3 regions of the Arthrobacter sp. alpha11c genome follow, and region 3 is predicted to be linked to each of the others. Evidence: predicted binding sites of a transcription regulator. Region 3 holds the regulator's gene; each other region holds the start of a gene.
The links. Region 3 encodes LexA, which represses DNA repair genes until DNA is damaged. Its sites were predicted from a motif close to TCGAACANNTGTTCGA; they were not measured.

Region 1 (2,264 bases), 2.0 Mb from region 3:
CCCGTCGCCACTCCCGTCACCGCTCTCGTCGCCGTCGCCGGTGGTTTCCCCATGGCAGACGGCTGCATTGTTCCCGGTGCCCATGCTGTGTCCGGTGGTGAGTCGGGGGTTGGTGGCGACGTTCATGGCGGTGGCCAGGGTTTCGTATTGTTCTGCGGTGGCGAAGATTTCGATGTGGTGCAGCCCGTGGCGGCGTCGACGGCGGAAGAACGCGCCTTGGAGTTGGCGGAGAACTTCTTCGGACGGTTCAGGACCGTCTTGGTCGATCGAATCGACCCAGCGTTTGGCCATTTTGGTGACGAAGTCCGGGTCGGATTCAACGGCCGTGGCGGTGAGGGCGTGTTCCATCCGGGCGAGGGTGCCGTCATCAGTGAGGAGCCGTACTTTGTCCAAGGCGGCGCTGATGATGCTCGCAGACCGGGTGGGTATTTGTGTGGTTTCGAGGGCTTCGGCGAGGATTTCGCGGCGGGCCGGGATGTGTTGTCCGGCGATTCCGGTCCGGGGGAGGACCTCGGAGGCAAGTGCGAGCCGGCGGGTGGCTTCGCTTTTGCTGATCCGCAGACCGGCGCGGAGGAATTCCGCGGCGTTCCGGTAGCCGTCATCGGCCACCGCAGCAGCGTCTGCCGCGGTAACAGCCCCGACTGAGTCCGTGCCTGTGGTTCCGGGGTCGGTCCAGCCTGTCTGCCATCCCGTGCCCGCCGCTGATGAAGGCCGTGCCTGCCGGGCCTGCGTGCGGGTCCGCTCCACGGCGTGCGCCGCGATGACCTGCAGGTACTCCACAGTGCGGGAGATCTCCTCCACCCGCCCGGCGAATCCCGCAGCCTCGGCAAACCCGAATGCCGGGACACCGGCCACAGTGGCCGAACGCAGATTTTCCAACGCCTGAGCGCTTTCAGCCAGCGCATCCCCAAGTGCCAGCGCACGGTCAAGCCCAAGGAAATCGTCAGAGCCCTTGGAACCATTAAGCCCAGGGGAAACGCTCAGCCCCGAGGAAACAGACTCGACGTCAGGCCCAACTTCAGGCTCGACGTCATCAGGGTCAGAGAAGGGCCCTGGTTCAATGCCGCGAAGCAGCCAAATGCCCCTGGGGTTGTCCGAACCGGTGACTGCCGCAGTCGGGCTTTCACAGCCGGCTTGGCCGCTGGCAGGACCGGCGTGGCTTCCTCGGGGAACACGCCGAGGGCGCAACGCGGCGCCAGACATCGCTGCCCGACGCGCCAACATCTCCCCAATGCTTCCCATGAATAAACCCTCTCACCAGGGTCTGACATTTTTAGGGCCGAGCGCCGCTACCCTTTGGGTGCCGCAAGCTTCCCAACCGTCTCGATGGATCAAACATGTGTCCAGTGTCAGACATTTTCGGCCCACGGATTGGCGTGGGCCCGGTTTTAGATTGCCCCTGCGATATCAATAGACTGACCCGGCCCGGACATGTGCAGTTCAGCACGGACCGGGCGCTTTCTGAAACCGAATTGGGGACCATATTTTGACCACTACAGCGCCAAAAATCACCGTTGTCGTACCGACTTACAATGAGCGGGAGAATCTTCCGCTACTGACGTCCCAGCTTGATTCACTGGGCATTCCGAATCTCCACGTGCTCATTGTCGATGACGATTCCCCAGATGGGACAGGGGAGGTCGCAGACAGGTTGGCAAAGCAATCGAATGGCGCCGTTTCCGTGCTGCATCGGGCTGAAAAGGATGGTTTGGGCCGAGCTTACGTGGCTGGGATGACCCGGGCGTTGGCACAAGATGCAGAAATTGTCATCCAAATGGACGCTGATTTATCCCATCCGGTGGCAGCAATCCCAACCATGATTGACAAGATTCTGAAGGAGAATGCCGACGTTGTTATCGGCTCGCGCTATATTGCCGGGGGCTCTACGGCGTCGGAATGGCCCTGGCACCGAAAGGCACTGTCCGCTTGGGCCAACTTCTACGTGAGCGTAATCCTCGGGCTGAAAGTGAAGGACTGCACGGCCGGGTATAAAGCCTGGAGTGCTTTAGCCCTCGGCCTCATTGACGTCTCAACGATCAAGAGTGATGGCTATTCCTTCCAAGTCGAGATGAACTACAGGGCCGCTCAGCGGGCCCTTGAGATCACCGAGGTGCCCATTCATTTTGAAGAACGCGTGGAGGGGGCTTCCAAAATGAATCTCCGGGAGCAGCTTGAATCTGCGCTGACGCCATGGAAGCTTCGCCTGAAACGTGATAGTCCCGTTCTAGTGCCCAAGAGCTAGGAGCCTGCTGAATTAGCGGGTG
Region 2 (2,264 bases), 1.3 Mb from region 3:
CCTGATGGCCGTCCTGGACGCCGGCGCAGAGGAAGTCAAGGACAGCGGCGAGAACTGGGAAGTGCATTCCGAGCCCTCGGATCTGCAGGCCATCCGTGACGCCTTGAAGGATGCCGGCATCGAGTACGAATCCGATGAAGCTGAATTCGTGCCCTCCATGCAGGTGGACCTGGATATTGATGGTGCCCGGAAATTCATGAAACTCGTGGATGCCCTCGAAGACCTCGATGACGTCCAGAACGTCTACAGCAACGCCGACTTCAGCGAGGAAGTGCAGGCTGCCCTCGACGCCGACTAGGCAGGGCAGCACCTTTATTTTGACAACAAACAGGGAGGCCCGGACTTGACTCTTCGCGTATTGGGAGTCGATCCGGGCCTCACCCGTTGCGGCATCGGTGTAGTGGATATCGAGCGGAACCGCCGGGCCACCATGGTGGCGGTTGGAGTGGTGGGGACTTCGGCCGAGTTGACGCTGGACAAGCGGCTTTTGGTCATCGCACAGGCAATCGACGAATGGCTGGACCTGCACGAGCCGGACGTCGTCGCCGTCGAGCGCGTTTTTTCGCAGATGAACGTCAGCACTGTGATGGGCGTGGCCCAAGCCTCGGGCGTTGTCATCGCGGCCGCCGCACGTCGCGGCATTCCCGTCGCCTTGCACACGCCTTCTGAAGTCAAGGCGGCCGTGACCGGAAGCGGTACTGCCAACAAGGACGCTGTCACCAAATTGGTGACCAAAATCCTGCGGCTCGATGCCCCACCCAAGCCCGCCGACGCCGCAGACGCGCTTGCCCTTGCCCTGACGCATGCTTGGCGGGCAGGGAGCGGCATGGGTGGAATCAGCGGGAGTTCGGGCACGGATTCCCTCACCCCGGCTCAGCGGGCCTGGGCGGAAGCGGAAGCGAAAGCGCGCCGCGGGCGGTGATTGTCGGTACCCCTTGCTAGGGTATTCGTAGATATGTTCGGATAGTCCGTTTGGCTGCCATGGATTCATGGCAGCACAGCAGGCAGTACCTCAGGAGCCGGGTCTTGATCAGTTTTCTCCGTGGAACAGTTGCCCACGTTGGCTTGTCGACCGCCGTGATTGACCTCAACGGTGCGGGAATGAGCGTTTTTGCTACACCGCAGACCTTAAGCCACCTAAAAGTAGGGGCCGAGGCCAAGCTCTTCACCTCCATGATCGTCCGTGAAGATTCGCTCACGCTGTTCGGATTTGCCGACGACGACGAACGCGAAGTCTTTGACGTCCTGCTCAGTGTCAGCGGGGTTGGGCCCCGTTTGGCACTGGCCGTACTTGCGGTGCACGAGCCGGAAGCCATTCGGGTGGCGGCTCACACTGGTGACAGCAAGGCGTTCACCAAGGTTCCGGGCATTGGGCCCAAGGTTGCTGGCCGGATTGTCCTTGAACTGGCGGGCAAGCTGGTCCCGCACGGAACCGGTACCGGTACAGCTCCCGCCGCAGCCCCGAACGCGGAATGGAAGCCACAGGTAGTCGCGGCCATGACCAGCTTGGGATGGTCCGAGAAAGACGCCAACGGCAGCATCGACAAAGCCATGGCCGACTCGCCGGAACTCGTAGACGCAGGAAACGTGGCCCAAATACTTCGGGCTACCCTGCGCTGGCTTGGCCAAGACGGGGCACGCGCCGGCAACCGCGTAGGCAGCCGTGGCTGAGCAGTCACTCGTCAGCGGGGGAGAGGAACCGGAAGAGCGGGTCATTGAGGCTGCTCTCCGCCCCAAGAACCTGCACGACTTCGTAGGACAGCATCGGGTCCGCAAGCAACTTGCCTTGGTGCTTGAAGCCTCGAAGATGCGTGGCCGCAGCGCCGATCACGTACTGATGTCCGGACCTCCTGGACTCGGTAAGACCACACTTGCCATGATCATTGCAGCGGAGATGAACGCGCCGCTGCGTATCAGCAGCGGCCCGGCCATCCAGCACGCAGGGGATCTCGCAGCCATCCTTTCCTCGCTCTCGGAGGGCGAGGTCCTGTTCCTTGACGAAATCCACCGCATGTCCAGGCCCGCAGAAGAAATGCTGTACATGGCCATGGAGGACTTCCGCGTGGATATCGTGGTGGGCAAGGGCGCAGGCGCAACTGCAATTCCTCTGGAACTCCCGCCTTTCACGTTGGTAGGTGCCACCACCCGCGCAGGACTTCTTCCGGGCCCCTTGAGGGACCGCTTTGGTTTTACCGGGCACCTTGAGTTCTATTCGGTGGCCGAACTCGAACTTGTCCTCCGCCGTTCTGCCGGGCTTCTGGACC
Region 3 (2,264 bases):
AAGTCGGTCAAGTCGCTCAAGCTGGTCACTCACCAAGACAGTTTAAGGTGCCGGTGCGACTGCGGAGTAACTGTGACGCCAAGGAAGGCGACCCATAGCCCGCCGGCCGCTCAATTGGCGGGAACGAACAGCTGCTGGCCCGGCTGGATGCGTCCCCCACGGAGATCGTTCAACTGGATAATTTCTGCAATGACATCACGGGGGTCCCGCTCCGGCGCGGCCGCACCGGCGATGCCCCACAGGGACTGCCCGGGCTGGACAGTCACCGTGACGGCCACCGGCGGCTGCAGCTGGCCTTGGGAGTCAGAGGCCTTGGCCGGGGAGTTAATGAAGCCGGCAAGGCTCAGCAGCGCGGCAAGGAGCAGCATGGTGGGGATTCCGAAGAAGACGATCCTGCCGCGTTGGGTAAGCCGGAGACGCGCAGGAGCCGGAGTGTTGCGGAATTCATGGAACGTTGAGATTGCGGACATGAGCTGAGCCCTTCTGAGCGATTGCCTGCATCGGATGCCCGTTGCCGGCTGCCAATTCCTTGTGTTCGTTTGGACCCGGCCCGAATGTTCGAACACTTTCTTCGAACATCCGAGCTGCGTTCAACTTTTATAGAACACATATTCGAACCTTGCTATGACATTTTTAGCACTTATCAACGAACGGTGTCGAGACTCGCTAGAACGAATGTTTGATAAACGCCTGTGCCTGGCCTAGGTTTGAGTGAAGAAACAGGCACTGTTTCAGTGGAACAGGAGGGTCTGACATTTTTTCAGATCCAACATCCCCGGGCGCACTTCAGACCGTGACCGGGCGGAACGGAAGGGCATTGGCGAACATGGCAGCGAAAGCCACCGGCGGCGGGGCACCCCTGCGGAGCCAGCAGCCTCAAAAGAGTCCCAAAAGCCTGACTGTCCGGCAGAAGAAAATCCTGGAAACCATCCAGCGCTCTGTCAATGACAACGGGTATCCGCCCAGCATGCGCGAAATTGGCGACACCGTTGGTCTCGCGAGCCTCTCCAGCGTCACGCACCAACTCTCCCAGTTGGAGAAGCTCGGCTACTTGCGCAGAGATCCCAAGCGCCCCCGCGCCATGGAAGTACTCATGCCTTTGACCCTTGACGGCGGCACAATTCCCGGAGTTGAAGCAGCTACTACACTGCGCAGCGCAGGTGGACTCGCCGTGACGGAATTGGCCAGCGCCAGCGACACCGCGATGGTGCCCTTGGTGGGACGCATCGCAGCCGGTGGGCCCATCCTGGCAGACCAGACTATTGAGGACGTCTTGCCCCTGCCACGGCAACTGGTGGGCCACGGCGAACTGTTCATGCTGAAGGTCGCTGGGGACTCAATGATCGATGCCGCAATTTGTGACGGTGACTGGGTGGTTGTCCGCCGCCAGAATGACGCCATCAACGGTGACATCGTGGCAGCACTCCTGGATGACGAAGCCACAGTAAAAACCTTCCGCCAGCGGGACGGCCACACCTGGCTGCTCCCCCAGAACACGCAGTACGAACCGATACTGGGAGACCAAGCCACCATTATGGGCAAGGTCGTCTCGGTCCTGCGCTCCCTCTAGGGCGTTCGCCTACGTTTTCTTTGCGCCCAAGCGTTCCAGGACGCCGCGCACCACGTTGCGGTCCGTCGTTGCCCAAAATGGCGGCAAAGCGGCACGCAGGAACCCGCCGTACCGTTCGGTGGAAAGCCGTGAGTCCAGGACAGCGACCACGCCTTTGTCGCTGGTGGATCGAATAAGGCGTCCTGCTCCCTGTGCAAGACGAATTGCCGCGTGGGTAGCTGACACCGCCATGAACCCGTTGCCCCCGGACTGTGCAACGGCTCGCGAGCGTGCGGTCATCAGCGGGTCATCGGGCCTCGGGAACGGAATGCGGTCAATCACCACAAGGCGGCATGAACCGCCAGGGACATCGACGCCCTGCCACAGGGACATGGTGCCGAAGAGGCAGGTGTCCGGTTCATCGGCAAACTGCTTCACCAGTGCGGCCATAGTGGATTCCCCCTGGCAGAGGATATCCACATCCAGCCGTGGCCGCATCGCGTCTGCGGCTTCCTCGGCCGCTCGACGTGAGGAGAACAGGCACAGGGCTCCCCCACCGGATGCACGGATGAGGTCTTCAAGCTCATCCAGTGCCTCGGGAGAAGTGCCCCTGCCGGGCTTGGGCAGGTGCTTGGCCACGTAAAGGACACCCTGCTTCGGATAATCAAAAGGCGATCCGACGTCCAACCCGGTCCAGCTGGGCGCACCATCTCCA

Region 1: ACTAQJ_RS17980 (HNH endonuclease signature motif containing protein) is a predicted target of LexA. The motif match lies at 1,332-1,347, and genes of this name have one in related genera.
Region 2: ruvA (Holliday junction branch migration protein RuvA) is a predicted target of LexA. The motif match lies at 948-963, and genes of this name have one in related genera.

Annotation. Positions count from the first base shown of each region.
Region 1 is NZ_CP196747.1:3,883,315-3,885,578, forward strand. It holds gene ACTAQJ_RS17980 (HNH endonuclease signature motif containing protein) at 1-1,242, opposite strand, end outside; gene ACTAQJ_RS17985 (polyprenol monophosphomannose synthase) at 1,487-2,242, shown strand.
Region 2 is NZ_CP196747.1:548,614-550,877, forward strand. It holds gene ACTAQJ_RS02550 (YebC/PmpR family DNA-binding transcriptional regulator) at 1-298, shown strand, start outside; gene ruvC (crossover junction endodeoxyribonuclease RuvC) at 344-922, shown strand; gene ruvA (Holliday junction branch migration protein RuvA) at 1,027-1,671, shown strand; gene ruvB (Holliday junction branch migration DNA helicase RuvB) at 1,664-2,264, shown strand, end outside.
Region 3 is NZ_CP196747.1:1,833,613-1,835,876, forward strand. It holds gene ACTAQJ_RS08425 (histidinol-phosphate transaminase) at 1-33, opposite strand, end outside; gene ACTAQJ_RS08430 (LysM peptidoglycan-binding domain-containing protein) at 111-470, opposite strand; gene lexA (transcriptional repressor LexA) at 827-1,570, shown strand; gene ACTAQJ_RS08440 (ATP-dependent DNA helicase) at 1,580-2,264, opposite strand, start outside.